4 regions of the Bacteroides fragilis NCTC 9343 genome follow, and region 1 is predicted to be linked to each of the others. Evidence: riboswitches for the same ligand, from Rfam matches in the RefSeq annotation. Region 1 holds a riboswitch; each other region holds the start of a gene.
What was found. Region 1 has a riboswitch for cobalamin ahead of BF9343_RS12880 (uroporphyrinogen decarboxylase/cobalamine-independent methonine synthase family protein). Riboswitches for the same ligand answer to the same signal wherever they lie in the genome.
Positions count from the first base shown of each region.

Region 1 (4,884 bases):
TATGACCATACGGAGCCGTCAGTTCGACATTTCGCAACGTGGGTACACGGAACTTGCCATTTTCGCTTTCGGCATTCACAATGGCTCCCAGTCCCAGATCAACCGAATCCGCAGTTAACAGAAAATATTCTGCCGCTACCTTATAGTGAGGATGATCCGGCAACTTCGGAATGCCCAGATTATCATAAGTATGATCGGTAAACAGCGTGCGATGCGCACGTTTGTCACGGTCCAGGATATGACATTCGGCACACTGCCCCTTATCTTTGAACAGTTCCTTGCCTCTCGCTTCCTGTTCGGTCAGCTGATAATTTCCTTTTTTATACGCATCATACTTGGATGTAAAGGGATTGATCTCCCTGGATGCCTGATAAGCGGCCAATGCGTCCGTAACATGGGCAAACAAAGAATCGGCATGTTCTGTCTCTCCATATATCTGCACTATCCGGTCATAATACGGAGTCCGCTTCACTTTCTCCGCCACCATCTGTTTGTCCCTATTTCCCATTTCCACAGGATTCAAGAGCGGAATGCCTGCCTGATCCTGCAAGGAGGGAGAACGACCGTCCCAAAACAAACCTCCCACATAGTTTTCGTCATCATCGTCATAATGCAATTCGGGCACAAAGGCCGCATAGCACACTGACATGGAGTTGCGCTGGGAAAAGAGTCCCTGGACGGCTCCTTCGGATATGGCACGGGCTTGTTCATCGGCAAATCCCTTGGAAGAAGCATGGCAGGTGGCACACGATTGCCCGGGTGGCTCGGACAGTGAAGTATCATGAAAAAGGAGTTTGCCCAGCGCTTCCTTCTCACTTCCGGTTTTGTGAGACGGATGACCACAGGAGATGCAGACAGTGCCCAGCAGTATGACGAATAGCAGTTTATGTGTCTTCATAGTTGTAAAAACAGAGATATGGTTATTTCAGAGGTCAAAGATACATTATTTTCCGGAAAGAGATAAAAAAGTCCGGTCGAAATCACATCGCCCGGACCCCTCTAAACAGCTTCTCACGAATCTGTTCCACGAAAATATACTATAGTTATAAAGAATTTCTATCCTTCTTCCGGCCAGAGTTCTCCGGCAACCATTTCAGCCATTTTCAATGTATGCCACTGTTTTTCTTCAGCAGCTTCATAAGATTCCGAAGGCAACACTTCGGCATTGGGTATGCACAGCGAGAAACGGTGCGAAGGAATATAACGTATGATCTGGTCGATCTTGGCTCTCAACTCTTCCAGCTCTTCCTCCACGGGATAATGCGAAAGTACGAAGCCAAACACAGATTGCTTCTCGCGGATGAACCACAACAAACGGTTCTTGCCGCAACATTCCGAATCGTAATCGAGGAAAAAAGCATGAATCCCCTGTAGCGAGAAAAGCATCTCGGTAGGTGAATGAAAAGCAATGAAAAGATCGGCGGGAAGATTCTCCAATGCCATGTTGTTGACACGGATCGCGTTATCCGTCACCGTACGCGTTGCATCATCGAGTTGCAGATAACGGCATCCCGATCTGTACAGTTCCATAATCAGTTTCTGATACGTCTGTGCAAGGTCTACCAACAGTATCTCACGGTCGGGATAGACCGAATCGAGTTCGGTCCGGTTTGCGTCTTTCATTAATTCTGCCAGCAGGCGCGAAGGCGCAGGAAGCACTTGCTTAGCTATTACATCTCCACCGGTCACCCCGGTAAGAAAGACAAAATCATCGAGCACAGGATGGTGATGTACATCGATCCGACCGGTCAGTTCGACAGAGGTCTTTCTGTCATCCCGGAACCGGATACCATCCAATCCGCACATAAAGTCGAGCGGCCACGCATCACTGCGGAAACGGCCGTCAGTGACCACCTTCAACCCTTCTGCCTTCAGTCTGTCTACCAGATTCCGTATCTCGGCATCTTCGACAGCACGCAAGGTCAGCAGGCTGATTTGTTCGTTTCGATATTGCTCACGGGCTTCTCTCAATGCAGCGGGCAAAAGAAAAGTACCGGCAACGTCTACTTTGAACGGAGGAACTACGTTTTCCATACGTTCTACGTTTTTAATATTGATTGTTACTATCGTGCTTCGCTCCTAACCCACGAGGAACCAAGACTTATCAGCGAGAGTGGCAGGTCTTCTGACTTAGCTTCCATTCCGAACGCCTTCCCGACTACACGAGTCAGTGGCCAAAGAGTATCCTGTCGGAATGTTTATAATAAAACTTCACAGCAGCGGGACTGTCCGGGAGTTACACCCGATTCCCTTTTAATCGCCCAAAGCAGGAAAGCTTCGGCGAACCAATCTGCCGACAAATATAAAAACAATAAATCAGATATTTGTGTTCAACATGATACTTTTTTCAATCAGAGCCTCTGTCCGGGCAAAATAAAGGCTCTGTCCGGTCGGAACAGAGCCTTCATCTCGACCGAACAGAAGCTCGGTTTCCATTCAAATGTAACGGGGTTAATAGCTGATCTTTATTCCGGCGAAATAGCTTCGCGGAGCAGCCGGACCATAAATATATCCGGAGTCACGCTCCACTCCCTGGTCGAAATCGTTCTGATAAGCATTGAACACATTCTGCACACCTGCACTCAATTGCAGGTCCACCGATTTATAAAGTTTGAAATCATAGGCCACCTTGACTCCCATATCGAAGAAATCGCGCGTATTCACCGCCACATCCTTGTCAATATAACCGGCCATGTGCTGCACCAGCATCGATCCGGTGTACGTGCCCGACAGGGATAATGACAGAGGCTTGATCGGCATATACGTTGCCGTAAAGTACCCATAGGTATTCGGCGTACGGAAAATCTTCTTCTCGGCCGGTGCCGTTTCGCTCCATTTTTCCGGTTCGTCATAACGGCTCTGTTGCAACGTGACTCCTGCCTGTAACTGGAACAAAGAGAGATAAGCCATTTTTCCCTCCATCGACAGTCCCAATACTTTGGCTCCCGATCCGTTACGGCGCTCTTTGATAAGAATGCCGTCCCGCTCTCCAATGTTCTCGAGTACAAATACATCCGACAGTCTGGTATAAAAACCTTCAACCAGGAAGTTTACCTGAAAAGCACCGAAACGATGATACATATCGGCTGAAGCGCTGAAACTCTGAGATTTTTCCTCTTTCAGATTCTTGGCACGCTCAATCATCGACACCGTTCCGCCTACATTCTCAATATGCAGGTCTTCGTCGAAAGCCTGCGGGGCACGGAAGCCCGACGAATAACTCAGGCGAAGATTAATGTCCTCGGAAGGATTGAAACGGAGATTGGCACGAGGGCTAAAGATAACATGGTTGATCAGATTGTGCTTATCCAGACGTCCGCCCAACAGAATGCTCCATTTCTCGTTTTTCCATTCATTCTGCAAAAAAGCACTACCAATATTTACCGTCTGCTTCGTATAACGGTTGTATCCCCACATATCGTCCTTCAGGTTATCCCGGTTATACTCCAATCCCGCAGTCAGGTCGGCAGGCATGAAAAGGCATTTACCGAAACTGTACACATATTGAGAACCGCCGATAAATGTCAGGTCCGTTGTCTTTCCATAGGCGTTCTGGTCTTTTTTGCTGCCATAATAACTGTCGCGGTCCGTATGCTGTGCCGAAGTATAAACGGTCAGACGGTGTTTTTCATTCGGAGCAAAATAATCGAATTTCAAGCCACCACCGTTGATGGAGTGCTGAATCTGCTCGGCAATGTCAGCCTCGTGAGGCGGACGGTTCAGCAGGTTTCCGCCACGACGAAACTCCTGTAAGTGATGATACTCAAATGTCAACTTAGAATAAGTGCTTGTCTTGAGGAACGAACGGAAGCCGACTGTCTGGTTTTTAAGTTTCGGCATTTCGGAATAACCGTCTCCATCATGATCGTACGCATCCCGGTGACGGTTCTGTCCGAACACATAAAGTCCCGCCCGATGATCATCGGTCACCAGCGATGCGTTCAGCGAAGTATTATTATCGAAAGACGAGCTGCCGCCGATAGAAGTAAGAGTATGTGCCAACTGCCCCGAATTGCGCAATGGCTCCTTGGTGATAATATTAATGGTTCCGGCAATAGCGGACGAACCGAACAGGGCAGAACCTCCGCCTCGCATCACCTCTACCCGCTCGATCATATTGGCAGGAATCTGTTCCAACCCGTAAACACCGGAAAGGGCACTGAAGATGGGACGCGAATCGATAAGAATCTGTGTATACGGACCGTCCAGTCCATTGATGCGCACCTGCTGGAAACCGCAATTCTGACAGTTCGTTTCGACCCGGACACCGGGCTGGAAGTTAAGCCCCTGCGAAAGTGTAGGCGAGTTTGTATTCTCAAACATCTTCATATCTACCACATTGACCAATGTAGGTGCCAAGCGCCGTTTGGTCACGCTGCGATTGGCCGAAACTACCACTCCGTCAAGCGCTACGGCATCTTCTTCCAACTCAAAATTTTCTTCAAGTGTCTTTCCTTTCCTGAGACTGACATTGCGACTGATGGTTTTATACCCCACCGAACTGGCTTCGAGCACAAAATTCCCTTCGGGAAGGTTTTTCAGGAAATAGTGTCCGGTGGCATCCGTCACCGTACCGATGGTAGTTCCTTTCAGGGCGATTGTTATATAAGAGAGGTGTTCACCTGTTTTTTTATCGAGTACATGGCCGATGATATTGGCATCAGACGCTTTCAGTTCCGGATGTTCCGGTTGGTCGGCCATAGCAGGCAACAGGGCACAGCACAGGCTAACGAGGAAAAATATATATTTCTTCATTTTCATTTTTGGATAGTAGAATTACTAAATAAATTTCTCTAAATAATGCAGTGAGAGTGAGAGAGATGTTCTATCTCCCGGCAGGAGGTGCCCGCAAAGATACCACGCCCACGACGGACGAACAGTATC
Region 1 covers NC_003228.3:3,134,357-3,139,240, forward strand. The annotation lists gene BF9343_RS12875 (cytochrome-c peroxidase) at 1-898, opposite strand, end outside; gene BF9343_RS12880 (uroporphyrinogen decarboxylase/cobalamine-independent methonine synthase family protein) at 1,057-2,034, opposite strand; cobalamin riboswitch at 2,099-2,305, opposite strand; gene BF9343_RS12885 (TonB-dependent receptor) at 2,452-4,755, opposite strand; gene BF9343_RS22765 (hypothetical protein) at 4,826-4,884, opposite strand, start outside.

Region 2 (4,884 bases), 800 kb from region 1:
CACCGGCTGTATGATGTGTTCTATATGTTCGGCCTCAACCGTCTCAGCAAGAATAGATCCCATAATGAAAGCACCCAGCGCAGCCGAAAAACCGGTACGGGTAGCCAGCACGACCATTGCCAGGCAAAGCCCGAGAGAGACAATCAACAGAGTTTCATTATTCATCAACCGCTTTGCTTTTTTCAGGAAGAACGGAAGGATGAATATACCGACCAGAAACCACAAAATCAGGAAAAAGGCAACTTTCAGGACACTCATCAAGAGTTCCTCACCCACAAACTCTTTGCTCACCGCCATAGTAGAAAGGATGACCATCATCAGGATAGCGATCAGGTCTTCGACCACCAAGGTTCCAAACACAATGCCTGTAAACCGTTGGCTGCGCAAACCAAGATCATCAAAGGCTTTAATAATAATCGTGGTAGACGACATGGACAACATTCCACCCAGAAACACAGAATTCATCGTACTCCACCCCAACAGATGCCCCACCATAAAACCGATCAGTAACATACTGATCACTTCGGTTGTTGCCGTAATAAACGCTGCCGATCCGACATTCATCAATTTTTTAAAGCTAAACTCGAGTCCGAGAGCAAAAAGCAAAAAGACAACTCCTATCTCAGCCCAGGTATTGATGTTCTCCATATCGCCAACAGTCGGGAAGATGCGGACATAAGGCCCGGCCAGCAATCCGGCAACGATATATCCCAGGACCAGGGGTTGCTTCAGCCATTTAAATAAAAGAGTAATGATACTTGCGGACATCAGTATTAAGGCAAGGTCAGCAATCAAGGTAGGTAAATGTGACATAGTATGGTATGTATATTTCGTTAGTACTTCATTCCGTTTTATGCTCGTTTATTGTACCCAAAGAACAATCGGTAGTCCGTTTGTGTTCCGTATATATGACATTTATTTTGAAAAAAAGCTGCGGGGGCATTGCACAAAACTGAACTTTTCGTGCAAAAAGTATCCATCCTATTCAATATTTCTCTATATTTGTCGCCGAATTGGTTCGGAATCCGTGGTCAACGGACGAAGATTAAAAGGGAATCGGGTGTAAATCCCGGACAGTCCCGCTGCTGTGAAACTCTGTATAGCATCTTATCAATCAGCCAATTTCGTACCACTGACAGAAAAAGCAAACTCTGTCGGGAAGGTCCCGGTAAGATGTAGAGTCAGTCAGAAGACCTGCCATTCGTGAATAAGAGCATTCTCTCCTCGTGGGTTAGGAAAGAAAGCATCGTTGTTAAGCCCCAAATCGTAGAAATACTGTGTTTTCATCGGGTGGACGTATGTCCGCAGGGTGGAAAAGCGCGAATATGTATATGCATTTAATTGAGAAATGAATATGATTAAAAGAATCTTAGTCGCCAACCGCGGTGAAATTGCCGTGAGGGTGATGCGCTCCTGTCGGGAGATGGAAATAACGAGCATTGCCGTTTTCTCGGAAGCGGACCGAACAGCGAAACATGTGCTTTACGCCGATGAAGCTTATTGCATCGGACCGGCAGCATCGAAAGAGAGTTATCTGAATATAGAAAAAATCATTGAAGTGGCAAAGTCATGCCACGCAGACGCCATTCACCCGGGATACGGGTTCTTATCGGAAAATGCAACCTTTGCCCGCCGTTGCCGGGAAGAAGGCATCACCTTTATCGGTCCTGACCCGGAAACAATGGAAGCCATGGGAGATAAAATCTCGGCACGCATCAAGATGATCGAAGCCGGGGTACCGGTAGTTCCGGGCACTCAAGACAACCTGAAAAGTGTTGAGGAAGCCGTAGAACTCTGCAACCAAATCGGCTATCCGGTAATGCTGAAAGCCTCGATGGGCGGTGGCGGAAAAGGAATGCGACTGATTCATCATGCAGACGAAGTGGCCGAAGCCTATACAACAGCCAAGAGCGAATCGCTTTCCTCGTTCGGAGACGACACGGTCTATCTGGAGAAGTTTGTGGAAGAACCCCATCACATCGAGTTCCAGATACTGGGCGACAAGCATGGCAACGTAATTCACTTGTGCGAACGTGAATGCTCGGTGCAGCGCCGCAACCAAAAGATCGTAGAAGAGAGCCCTTCGGTTTTTATCACACCGGAACTGCGCCGGGACATGGGCGAAAAGGCAGTAGCCGCTGCCAAGGCCGTGAACTACATCGGCGCGGGAACCATTGAATTCCTGGTGGACAAGCACCGCAATTATTACTTTCTGGAAATGAACACCCGCCTGCAAGTGGAACATCCCATCACAGAAGAAGTAGTCGGCGTAGATCTGGTAAAAGAACAAATTAAGGTAGCCGACGGACAGGTACTGCAACTGAGACAAGAGGACATCCAGCAACGGGGACACGCCATCGAATGCCGCATCTGTGCGGAAGATACGGAAATGAACTTCATGCCCAGCCCGGGTGTCATCAAGCAAATCACAGAACCCAACGGTATCGGAGTACGCATCGACAGCTATGTATACGAAGGATACGAGATTCCGATTTATTACGATCCGATGATCGGCAAACTGATCGTGTGGGCCACCACACGGGAATATGCCATCGAACGGATGCGCCGCGTGCTTCACGAATATAAGTTGACGGGCGTAAAGAACAACATCAGTTACCTGCGCGCCATCATGGATACACCCGACTTTGTGGAAGGACACTATGACACAGGCTTCATCGCCAAAAACGGTGAAGTGCTTCAGCAATGCATCACGCGCACCAGTGAGCGTGCGGAAAACATTGCGCTGATTGCCGCCTACATGGACTACCTGATGAACCTGGAAGAAAACAACAGCGGACTGGCAGCGGATAACCGCCCGATCAGCAAGTGGAAAGAATTTGGATTGCACAAAGGGGTATTAAGAATATAAAAGTATGGAAATACATATAGGAAATCGCGTGGCCGAAATAGAATTGGTCAGCAAGGAAGACAACAAAGTGGTTCTCACCATCGACGGAAAAACGTTCGAAGCGGACGTTGTCATGGCAGAGAACGGGAATTGCAACATCCTGATGGACGGACGCAGCTCCAACGCCCAACTGATTCGCAAAGAGAACGGAAAGAGCTACAAAGTGAATACACACTACAGCAGCTTCAATGTCGAGATTATAGACAGCCAGGCGAAATACCTGCGCATGCGCAAGAAAGGTGAAGAGGAGCAGAACGACCGTATCACTTCGCCCATGCCGGGCAAGGTGGTGAAAATCCCCGTCAGTGTGGGACAAGAGATGAAGGCCGGAGAAACGGTCATCGTCATCGAAGCCATGAAGATGCAGAGCAACTACAAGGTGACTTCGGACTGCCGGATTAAAGAGATTTTGGTGCAGGAGGGCGATAACATTGCCGGAGAGCAGACGCTGATAACGTTAGAATAAAATTAAAGCAAGAATAACAATGGAAGATATAAATAAAGCTTATGCCACGTTCGCCGAACGTGACCGCATCGCTTCTTTGGGTGGAGGCGCAGCAAAGATTGATATACAGCACGAAAGCGGAAAAATGACCGCCCGCGAACGCATCGACATGTTGCTGGATAAGGGTACATTTGTAGAACTGGACAAGCTGATGGTGCACCGTTGCACCAACTACGGCATGGACCGGAACAAGATTCCGGGAGACGGCGTCGTGTCGGGTTACGGAAAGATCGATGGACGGCAAGTATTTGTCTATGCCTATGACTTCACCGTTTACGGCGGTTCGCTATCGGCATCGAATGCCAAGAAGATAGTCAAGGTGCAGCAACTGGCTTTAAAGAACGGTGCTCCGATCATTGCACTGAACGATTCGGGCGGTGCACGTATCCAGGAGGGAATCGAAAGCTTGTCGGGTTACGCTGACATCTTCTACCAGAATACGATGGCAAGCGGGGTGATTCCCCAGATCTCGGCCATTCTGGGTCCTTGTGCCGGAGGAGCCTGTTACTCTCCCGCACTGACGGATTTCATCTTTATGGTGAAAGAGAAAAGCCACATGTTCGTTACCGGGCCGGACGTCGTGAAAACGGTGATCCACGAAGAAGTCAGCAAAGAAGAGCTGGGCGGCGCCATGACACACAGCAGCAAGAGCGGTGTGACACACTTCATGGCCAACACCGAAGAAGAGCTGTTGATGTCGATCCGCGAGCTCCTCTCATTCCTCCCGCAAAACAACATGGACGAGGCACGCAAGCAGAATTGCACCGACGACGTCAACCGTGAAGACGCCTCACTGAACAGCATTGTCCCTGCCGACCCCAACGTACCGTATGACATGAAGGAGATCATCGAAAGAGTAGTCGATGGAGGCTATTTCTTTGAGGTGATGCAGAACTTTGCCAAGAACATTATTATCGGTTTTGCACGCATGGGCGGACGCTCGGTAGGCATCGTAGCTAACCAACCGGCTTATCTGGCCGGAGTGCTCGACATCGACGCCAGCGATAAAGCAAGCCGCTTCATCCGCTTCTGCGACTGCTTCAACATTCCGCTGATTACATTCGAAGACGTACCGGGTTTCCTGCCGGGGTACACCCAAGAGAACAACGGCATCATCCGCCACGGAGCCAAAATTGTGTATGCTTTTGCTGAAGCAACAGTACCCAAGCTGACCGTAATCACCCGGAAAGCTTACGGCGGTGCTTACATCGTAATGAACTCCAAACAGACGGGAGCAGACGTGAACTTTGCCTATCCGAGTGCAGAGATCGCTGTAATGGGTGCCGAAGGTGCGGTGAACATTCTGTTCCGCAAGGCAGACGCAGAGACGAAAGCCCAAGAGCTGAATGCCTACAAAGAGAAGTTTGCCACCCCCTATCAGGCTGCCGAACTGGGATTCATTGACGAAATCATCCTGCCGAAGCAGACCCGCAAACGCCTGATACAGGCATTGGAGATGACGGAGAACAAG
Region 2 covers NC_003228.3:3,938,182-3,943,065, forward strand. The annotation lists gene BF9343_RS16085 (cation:proton antiporter domain-containing protein) at 1-813, opposite strand, end outside; cobalamin riboswitch at 997-1,216, shown strand; gene accC (acetyl-CoA carboxylase biotin carboxylase subunit) at 1,355-2,869, shown strand; gene BF9343_RS16095 (acetyl-CoA carboxylase biotin carboxyl carrier protein subunit) at 2,874-3,374, shown strand; gene BF9343_RS16100 (acyl-CoA carboxylase subunit beta) at 3,394-4,884, shown strand, end outside.
Region 2: it holds a riboswitch for cobalamin, as region 1 does, so the genes downstream of both, accC (acetyl-CoA carboxylase biotin carboxylase subunit) here and BF9343_RS12880 (uroporphyrinogen decarboxylase/cobalamine-independent methonine synthase family protein) in region 1, are expected to answer to the same signal.

Region 3 (4,884 bases), 180 kb from region 1:
CGGTACACCCGGAACCAGATAAAGCACGCTGGTGGCAAGAGCTATCTCCGAAGTGGTATCAAAAATCAGTGCCGTCGATGCACAAAGCGACGCAACAAAAGCGGAAACAATGAAAATAATATAATGATTGATTTTCTTCTTCTGCATCTGTTGCTTCAGGAAAAGTCCGGTGATGGTAGCCGAAAAGACAATGCCCATAGAAATAATATCGCCACCAAACAACTTACAGAATGAAGCATTGGCAAATCCGACCAGTAAAAGAACAAATAGCGGATCTATTTTCGGTGCCGATATGATTTTGTTGAACTTATCCGACAATTCGTGTAAAGACAGATGTTTGTCGTAAACCTCCCAGCTCAAGGCACTCAACTCTGAGTTGTGTTCAAAACTGATCGGATGGGGAGGGATATCAATCACTTCATTGCAAGCTTCACGCGTCTCGTTGTCGATGATAGTCAGAATGATGTTTTTGTGAAACACACTCAACTTCACATCCACTCCATAGGCTTCTCCGATACGCTTTGAATTACGGATCACACGGGAGGTATGCACACCTGCTCCCATCAAATGGGCCGAATATCCGGCAATGAACTTGGATATGGAAATCAAAGATTCATTTGTAGTCATAAAATTGCTCACTTTTTTAAATCGGGCGCAAAAGTACAAAAAAGAAAGGAAAGAGAAAGCACATAAGTCATTTCATTTCACCAGACTCTCCTTGTCACATTGCTTATCTTTATTATTATTTAGAACTCAACCTAACGAAAGAATTAATAATTGTGCCGTAAGCACACGCAGGAACATCGTCAGCGGATAGACTGTAGCATAACCTACTGCCGGCGCATCACATGATGTCAGATCATTGGAGTAGGCCAACGCCGGCGGATTCGTTGTGGAACCGGCCAACACCCCTATCAACGTATAATAGTTCAGCTTGAAAGCATAACGTCCGATAAAACCGGCCAGCAGCAGGGGAACGACTGTTATAATCATACCGTAAGCGATCCACACATATCCGCCTTCATGGATAATGGTTTCCACAAATCCGTCGCCAGCTCCGAGACCGACACAAGCAAGAAACAGCGAGATGCCGATTTCCCTTATCATCAGATTGGCACTCATAGTGGTATAAGTAATCAGCTTATACTGCGGGCCGAAGCGGCTGATAAGAATCGAAACAATCAACGGGCCTCCTGCCAACCCGAGTTTAACCGGTTGGGGAATTCCGGGAAACATAAACGGGATGCTACCTAGGATACATCCCAAGGCAATACCCAGAAAAATAGGAATCAGATTCGGATGATTCAGGCGTTTCATCGAATTACCCAATACCTTTTCTGCATGACTCACCGCCAACTCACTGCCGACAATCGTCACACGGTCTCCCATTTGTAATTGCAACTGGGGACTTGCCACCAGATCCACTCCCGAACGGTTGACGCGGGTGACACTGGCACCAAAATTATTACGAATCTTCAATTGCGCCAATGTCTTACCGTTCAGTTCAGGCTTGGTTATCAGAATTCGGCGTGAAATCAGTTCTTTGTTCAGCTGTTCCCATTCCACTTCGATCGGTTTGCCGAAAAACGCAGTGATCGCCTCTATATCTATCGGAGTCGCAATAACCAATATTTCATCACCCAGATGAAGCTCAGTATCGGAATTTACCAATTCCGACTCTTTCTTTCCGTTCAAATGCCGGATACGCGATACCACAAAATTACGGTTTACCAATGGACGTATATCCTTAATACGTTTACCGTGAAGAGCTTCATTACGGACCTCCAATGAAACAGGACGGACTGTCAACTCTTGTAAATGTCCCAGTCCCTGTTCGGCTTCGGCTTCCTCCTGCTTGGTATTAATACGGAAAAGGTATTTAAGGCCTAACAGCGACATGATGCATCCCACTACGCCCAACGGATAGGCTACAGCATATCCCAAAGCAATCTCCGGTGCATCTATCCCGGTCAGGTCACTGTTGGCCTGTTGCGCAGCACCCAATCCGGGTGTGTTGGTCACCGCTCCCGATAAAATACCTACCATGGTGGTAATCGGTATTCCGGTTATAAAATGCAATGCAAGGGTAATGATGACTCCTGCAAAGACAACGATCATAGCCAACATATTGAGGGTGAATCCTCCTTTCTTAAAAGCGGAGAAGAATCCGGGCCCCACCTGCAATCCGATGGAATATACAAATAAGATAAGTCCGAACTCCTTCAGAAAGTGCAATAAATGCTCGTTCAGATTCAGATTAAAATGTCCGAAGACAATGCCGACAAACAAAATCCAGGTAACTCCCAGAGAGATGCCTGCTACTTTTATTTTACCCAGCATAATGCCAAACGCAATGACCAGCGACAGGATAAGCACGGAATGTGCCACTCCTCCACCCCAAAGGTTGGGGTATCCCTCAAACAGGTTTCTTAAAAGTTCCATAGTATAAAAAGTTATGTTGATTGAATACTTGTTTACATATCCCCGGAGAGTCGATCAGTTACTTCACCCACACCATCCGTACAAGAAAGATTTGCCTTACAGGCCAATTCCCCTTCTTGTATTTTCTTTAGGCAATCGTGACACAAACAGTCCGGGAAATGCTCCTTGATATAAGCACGTTGCAGCGAGTCGAGCTTTACCGTAGCACAATGACATAATAATATATTGTCGTGCCGGCATTGAAACACAGCACCACAACACGGACATACCTTTTTCACAGGCACACCACCTTTCTTTTTTTCCTGATTAAATACTTTTTTCGTACTGCTTTCCTAATCCCACGAGTAAAAACAGCCTTTGATGAACGGCAGGTCTTCTGACTGACTTCTAATCTTGAAGCCTTCCCGACGGAGGTGTTCCCCCCACGTCAGTGGCGAAAGGATTGTTTCAAGATATCGATGAAGCTTCACAGCAGCGGGACTGTCCGGGATTTACACCCGATTCCCTTTTAATCCGAATGACGAAAGTCTTCATTCGAAACCAATTCGGGACAAAGATAAGGATAAAAACCAATAGATGAAGAATTGTTAATGAAAAATATAAGATTCATCTTCCTTTATACACTCCGACAGCGAGAATCCGGCTCCCTTTCCATCAGTGCCTCAATAAAGGCTGAATCGGCATCTTCCTCTTTTAGAGCCTCTTTTTCATCAAAATAGAGATTCTAAAAGGAGGATGCAGAATGTCAAATTTCCAAAAACAAAGCGTCTATCAGGACTTTTTTATATGTACCTATTAATCGGTATATTTTTTAATTTATTTCTATATAATCTAATAAATGTATATATTTGCAGCCGCTTAGGTGATGCATACCGGACTTTCTGTTCGTTGCATAAAAGGGAATCGGGTGTAAATCCCGAACAGTGCCCGCTACTGTGATCCCCCTGCTCTTCTACTGTTGCCATCATAATCGGAAGAAGATAAGAAAAGCATTTCTACATATACCACTGTCATAGCCTGTAAAGCATGACGGGAAGGTAGCTTTTCAAAAAGGGATAGTCAGGAAACCTGCCGAAGCAGACATAGATAACAGTGCCCTCCCGGGGTCAGGAAGGCCGTTTACTAACACATTATTCAAAAACATCAATGAACAAAAGATGCTTACTGACCATCCTCATGGGAGGATGCGCGGCAATGGGTGCATTTGCACAACAACACGCGACAGGCAAGAAGACAGAGATGAGTGTTGACCTGAATCCTGTAGTTGTAACAGGTACCGGTACACACCAAAGGCTCAAAAACACACCGGCACCGGTGGAAGTAGTAACCGCCAATGAAATAAAGAAAGCCGGTATCACAGACTTTCAGCAGGCAATGACCATGCTGGTTCCTTCTCTTTCGTTCTCTACCAACTCAATGGGATCTTACCTGATGATGAACGGACTCTCCAATAAATATGTGCTGATTCTGATCAACGGACGTAAACTGACCGGAGATACATCTAATAATATCGACCTCTCACGCATTGATATGAGCCGTGTGAAACGCATCGAAGTGCTGGATGGTGCCGGTTCGTCACTCTATGGCTCTGACGCCATTGCCGGTGTGATCAATATCATCACCAACGAACCGAAAGAACTGATGCAGGTGACTTCTACCACCCGATATGAAGATCATCGCCAACTGACACAAATGGTAAATGCGGATATTGCAACAGAAAAGTTCGGCTCATATACCTCCTATAAACACGAACAAAGTGCAGGATGGCAGAACAGCGATCTGGCATATGTTACTGATAAAAAAGGTAATGTATCGACAGTACCGACCGTATCAGCTACATCCAATGGTTTCCATTCTAATCTGGTAAACCAGAAATTCACGTTCGAACCGACTGAAAAGCTCTCGTTCTATGCTAACGGAGGATACTATTGGAAGTTGACGGACCGCCCTGTATACACAGCGGATATCGATGGAGGTTCCAAGTATGATCTACATTACGAATCGTATAACTTCGGTTTGGGAGGACGTTACAAAATCAACAAGCGTTCTTCCATCCAACTCGATTTGATGAATGATAACTATATGCAGAACTACAAATATACTGTAGCTGACGATAAAAATAAGATTGCTATTGGAGATTACGCCAAAACCAAAGAGCAGCACTTTTATGATGCAGAGCTAAAGGGAATCTTCAACTTTGCCAAAAACAACATGACGGTACTGGGAGTGGATTACCGCTCTGAAAGCCTGGATCGTCCCAGTGCAAGGGTGGACAAGTCAGTGTATACGGCATCTGCTTATGCACAACACGAAATCAAGTTATGGAACTGTTTGACCGGTATTGCCGGCGTACGCTATGATTATCACGAGCTGGCAGGCGGACGCTTCACTCCGAAGGTGGCTGTGATGTATTCAGTAGGTGCTTTCAATATTCGTGGTACT
Region 3 covers NC_003228.3:2,952,748-2,957,631, forward strand. The annotation lists gene BF9343_RS12070 (threonine/serine exporter family protein) at 1-627, opposite strand, end outside; gene BF9343_RS12075 (putative transporter) at 754-2,442, opposite strand; gene BF9343_RS22720 (cysteine-rich CWC family protein) at 2,475-2,726, opposite strand; cobalamin riboswitch at 2,792-3,002, opposite strand; cobalamin riboswitch at 3,286-3,532, shown strand; gene BF9343_RS12080 (TonB-dependent receptor plug domain-containing protein) at 3,589-4,884, shown strand, end outside.
Region 3: it holds a riboswitch for cobalamin, as region 1 does, so the genes downstream of both, BF9343_RS22720 (cysteine-rich CWC family protein) here and BF9343_RS12880 (uroporphyrinogen decarboxylase/cobalamine-independent methonine synthase family protein) in region 1, are expected to answer to the same signal.

Region 4 (4,884 bases), 1.3 Mb from region 1:
TCAGGGTTTCTGCCCGCCCGGGTCAGTGCGTCGATGGAAAGAGAGGCAGTATCTATTCGCGCCACTGTTCCGTCGAAGGAACACACGTATGCCTTGCCTCCGTCGAAAGCGATGTTGCGGGGTTGCCGGGAACTTCCGTTTTCTGACAGCATGGGTATCTGCTTGACAGACTTGCCGCTTTGCAGGTCGACCACTTCTATCTGGCTCGATACATTGACCACGATATAGAGTTTGCTTCCATAAATGCCCATGTCATTGGCGGTATCCCCCAGGCCGCGTCGGTTGATGCTGCGGAAGTAGTCGGTGTTCAGCTGATTGTTCTTGAAGGAATACAAAGCCAGCGAGCTGTTGTTCAGGTTGAAGAGTCCTTCGCTGAGGATGTAGAGTTCGGCTGTTCCGGTTTCGGCGGGCATACCGTCGTCGCCACCCGAAGGGGTATCCGTGTCTTCCAGGTCATCGCACGAGGCGAAGAGAAGCAGGAAGAGGAGGAAAAAGAAGGACACGCCTCCGATACCTCTCCGAAAGAGGGAAGAGGAATTGCTTCTGCCGTTATTGAATGAAGTTGTTTTCATATTGCTGATTCTTTTGATAATTACTGATTCAATGTCTGGAGTATCTTTAGTATCTTACTTTCATCGTCACTCTCACCGAGCGTCCCGGCATGGGGAAGTTCTTCACTATCTCGTAATTCTTGTCCAGTAAGTTCAGCACTTCCACTGTCAGGGATGTGTTTACGTTACGGATACGCAGATCGCGGCTGACGGATACACTGTGGTCGCTGTAACTGTCCAGCCGGTTTTCGCGAAGGTTCTGTCCCAGCATATAGCGCTTGCCCGAAAAGAGGAACGAGTAGGAGAGGTTCACCCACGGAGTCTCGATGCCGGCTTGTCCCGATCCGGATACACGGGGAGTATAGGCGATTTGTTGCTTGTAGGTTTTCCCTCCCGGTTCGGTCATATCCAGTGCACGCTGATAAGTGTAGTTCCCCGAAAGGTTCACCCGTAGTTTCTCCCAGGGTTGCAGGCTGATGTTTCCGGCAATGTCTATTCCCTTGATGTCCACTTTGCCGAGGTTCACCATGCTCCATATAAAGAGGTTCTTGGTGGGGATGGCGATGATTTTGTCTTTCACCTTATTATAATAAGCATCTGCCGTGACGGATACGTAGGGGATCAGTTCATTGATCGATCGGCTGTACGTCAGTCCCAGGTTGTATTGTGTGGTGCTTTCCGGTTTCAGGTTCGTGTTGCCCACCTGCCCGTAGTACAGGTCGTTGAAGCTGGGCAACCGGAAGATGTCTTTATAGAACAGGCGGATGCGGAACTCTTCGCTGGCAAAGGGCTTGAACGACGCGCTGACGTACGGAGAGAGTTTCCGCCGGTTGGCTGCGGCGCTGCCTTGGCGCACCTCTTCGTTGATGACCGTTGCCAGTACCGAGGCGGATGCCGTCAACCAGTCGTTAACGTATTTTCCGGCAAAAGCCGTCAGCCACGAATAACGGGTAGGATATGCGAAATCTTTCAGGTTCGCGTTCAGCCGGTTGATGCTCGCGTCTGTCGAAAGCGAAAAAGAGAGGTTGCTGAGCACCCGGTAGAGCGCCGAAGCCGAGAGGTAATACTCTTGCTGGTAATAACTGTTCTCCGTTTTGCCTTCCGAACCTTTATAGTCGGGGTCGAGATAACGTTGGTAGCTCCAGTTCCATTTGGCCGAAGTCTGGAAGACCCATTGGCGGCTGAATTCTTTTTTGTATTGGCTTTGCACGAAGACATTCTTATCCCAGAGATGCTGTGAAGAGTAGTCGTAATAGTAAGTCGTGGCATTGGGCAGTCCGCGGGACGACTGATAGTAATAGGCCTTTAGCCGCCATTGTTCCGTATCCGAGAAGTTGCCGAACAATCCCGCTTCGGCACGGAGGTTTTTCACTTCCGTGTTTTTCCGTTTCTCACGGGAGGTCAGGTCATTGTCCTCGCCATAATGCAATGTGAAAGGATAATGACCATCGGCCGACATCCATTCGCCGTTGGCGGAGAGCACCCATTTACGGCTCAGTTTCTGTTCGAGCAGGAGAGACGGATTGACCAGTCCCCACGAACCCGTTTTGAACGAGGCACTCAGGTTGGTACGCCGGTTGTCTTTGAATTGCGGTGTCAGTGTCTGTATGTTCAGTATCCCGGCGGAAGCGAAAAACCTTGCGGGCTGAAAGATGTTGTCGCTTTGTCCGTTGCTGAGTGACAGGCGGTCTACATTGTCCAGTGAGAAACGTCCGATGTCTATTTGCCCCGTCTGGCAGTCGCTGATCGTTATTCCGTCATATCCCACGGCGGTATGCTCGGCTCCGAGACTCCGCAATGAAACGGTTTTCAGTCCGCCGATGCCGCCGTAGTCTTTCACCGTAACTCCGGCAAAGTGTTTCACGGCATCCGACACTTGCAATACGTTGAGGCTTTTGAGTTCTTCTTTAGAGAACACCTGAGTGGGAGCCATGGCTCTCACTTCGCGGGTGTGGTATGCTTCGGCAACGGTTACTTCGGGGATTGAATAAGTACGGGCAGTATCTACTTTCTGCTGCTGGGCGGAAAGCGAAACGGTAAGAGCCTGGCAGCAACAGAAAGCAACACAGGAGTATAATAGCTTAGGTAATCTGAGTATATTCATCTTTGTTTTTTGTTGTTAAAATGTCCGGACGAACTCACTTCGGCCGGACACACTAAATAAACTTGGCAGAGTTTATTATCATAACTTACTTTCTCTGAATCAGAGTGATGAATAAAATGACGGATGGAATAGTTCCGGCTCATTAGACTCAACGCTTTTTCCTCGAAAGCAATGAAAAAGATGCACAGGCAGGTCTTCTGACTCGTTTCTGTTGATAAGCGCCTTCCCAGGAAACGTTTCCCAGTGGCAAGTGGTGGTTGCTTACAACAATCTGATGTGAAACTTACAGCAGCGGGACTGTTCAGGATTTGCACCTGATTCCCTTTTAATTGCATCCCCGGAACACGGAGAATACAAACCAATGCACTGCAAAGATAAAAAGAATATTAGAAATAGCATACTAATTTGTGATTATTCTTTGTGCATCGCAGAGCGGACGGAACAGCATCGGGCAGGTGATCGGAATAACGTAAACAGTCGGTGTCATTTGTCTTGACCCCGGGCGATAATGATGTCAGAATGACGGATAATCGCTCTTTGGGCTGACACACTCTTTCTCTAAAACCGGTGAACCGGAAGAAAAAACGGAGGAAAGCCCGGCTTTTCTGCCCCGAAAGCCGGGTTTTGAGTGGTGAAGAGCCGGGCTTTTGCAGAAAAGAAGCAGGCGTTCACTCCAAAAGACGGGTACATTTGCTCCGAAAGAAGTAAGCATTTTCCAAAAAGGTTTACTTCTTTTTCAAATATCTCTATATGTTATGCTCCATTACATATATTGTCATGAAAACCGGGACTTATAGCTCCGGGTTTTGTTCCGGTTGCTTACCGGATATGATCGTTCGGGGAGTGTCGGAAAGAGCGGGTTTGTCTCTAAAAAACTGCTTTATGGACGGAACATTTCCAGGTAGCTTTCTTCCGGTGGATAAAAGGAGGTAATTACTGTCGAATGGATGAACGGGCAATCGAATAGGGAGCGTTTTTCAGAACCTTGCCGTGTATCGGCCCGAAAGAACGGAAAATAGAGAGGTCGGATTATCATTCTGTCAAAATGATAACCCGACCTTCCGTATGTCTTTGGAGTGAAATGCCCCGCTTCGGTATGCTTGTTCAGCCGCGTTCTGCCAGATACTGCTCTACCTTTTGCAGGGTGGCGTCTTTCAGCAATACGGTTTTGTTCTTATCCAGTAAATAAAGAGTGGGAATGGCTCTCAGGTCATACAGGTTTTTGTTTTTGATGACCAGTTCTTTATCATATCCGTTGGTCCATTCTTTCGCAAAGTCGTTGCGGTGCTTTTTCCATTCATCCAATTCTTCATCCGGATAGATGGACAGGACTTTCAGTTTCTTGGCGGCTGTGAATCCGTTGATGACCGGAGAAGCCTTTAACCCCTCTATCATCTCCGCGCACGCATGGCAACCCGGATTGTTGATAAACAGCAGTGTGTATTCCGCAGGGAACTGATAAAGCGTACCCTTGACGCCCGAATCCAATGTGTAGGTGAAGTTGAGTGCCTTAGTGCCTAACCGGTTCTTCTGTGCCAGCTCCAACCGTGCCTGCGGACGTATCTTCGCCGTTTCGTCCAGTGCGGGAGAGGCAATCAGGGCTTCCAGTACCGGGATATAGAATTCTTCGTTGCGCATAGGCGAGTTGGGATCGTACAGATATTTATCGGCCAGTTCCTCAAAGAAATGAAGCATCTTCCGGTTCTTCTCCGCCCGGTTGAAAGTTTCTTTCATGGCAGTTTGTGCCACAGGCAAGGGCACATGTTCCAACAGGTCACAATAGTCTACCCAAGCCTGTTCGGGCACTTCGGCCTGATTGATGTAGGTGGTGTCCGAGAAGTCGAAACGATCCCAATAGTGTTTTACCATATAGTCCGTACGTTGTTCTACGGTATTCAGTACTACAGGTATCTGGGGTAAATTGAAAATTTTAACCGTATCTTGCTTTTCGGAAGGCTCCTGACTAGAGGCGGAACCGCTTTTACAGGCACTGAATGCCAGTATCAAGGCAAATGAAAGGTATTTTACATTGTTCATCATAATCTTTTGTTTTGATATGGGACAAAGATAGTATTTTTATTCTATATTTGTACTTAGTCATGAAAACGTCAGACACACAACAAGCAAATTGAACATGGAGAATAAAAAAGGACAACCTACTACAGAGGCAATCTTTAGGGGAATACAGTCAGGAAAAGTATTAGAGCTTTTTGACAAACTACAATATCA
Region 4 covers NC_003228.3:1,840,965-1,845,848, forward strand. The annotation lists gene BF9343_RS07285 (DUF5074 domain-containing protein) at 1-572, opposite strand, end outside; gene BF9343_RS07290 (TonB-dependent receptor plug domain-containing protein) at 619-2,655, opposite strand; cobalamin riboswitch at 2,826-3,033, opposite strand; gene BF9343_RS07300 (DUF5106 domain-containing protein) at 3,760-4,695, opposite strand; gene BF9343_RS07305 (DUF5724 domain-containing protein) at 4,790-4,884, shown strand, end outside.
Region 4: it holds a riboswitch for cobalamin, as region 1 does, so the genes downstream of both, BF9343_RS07290 (TonB-dependent receptor plug domain-containing protein) here and BF9343_RS12880 (uroporphyrinogen decarboxylase/cobalamine-independent methonine synthase family protein) in region 1, are expected to answer to the same signal.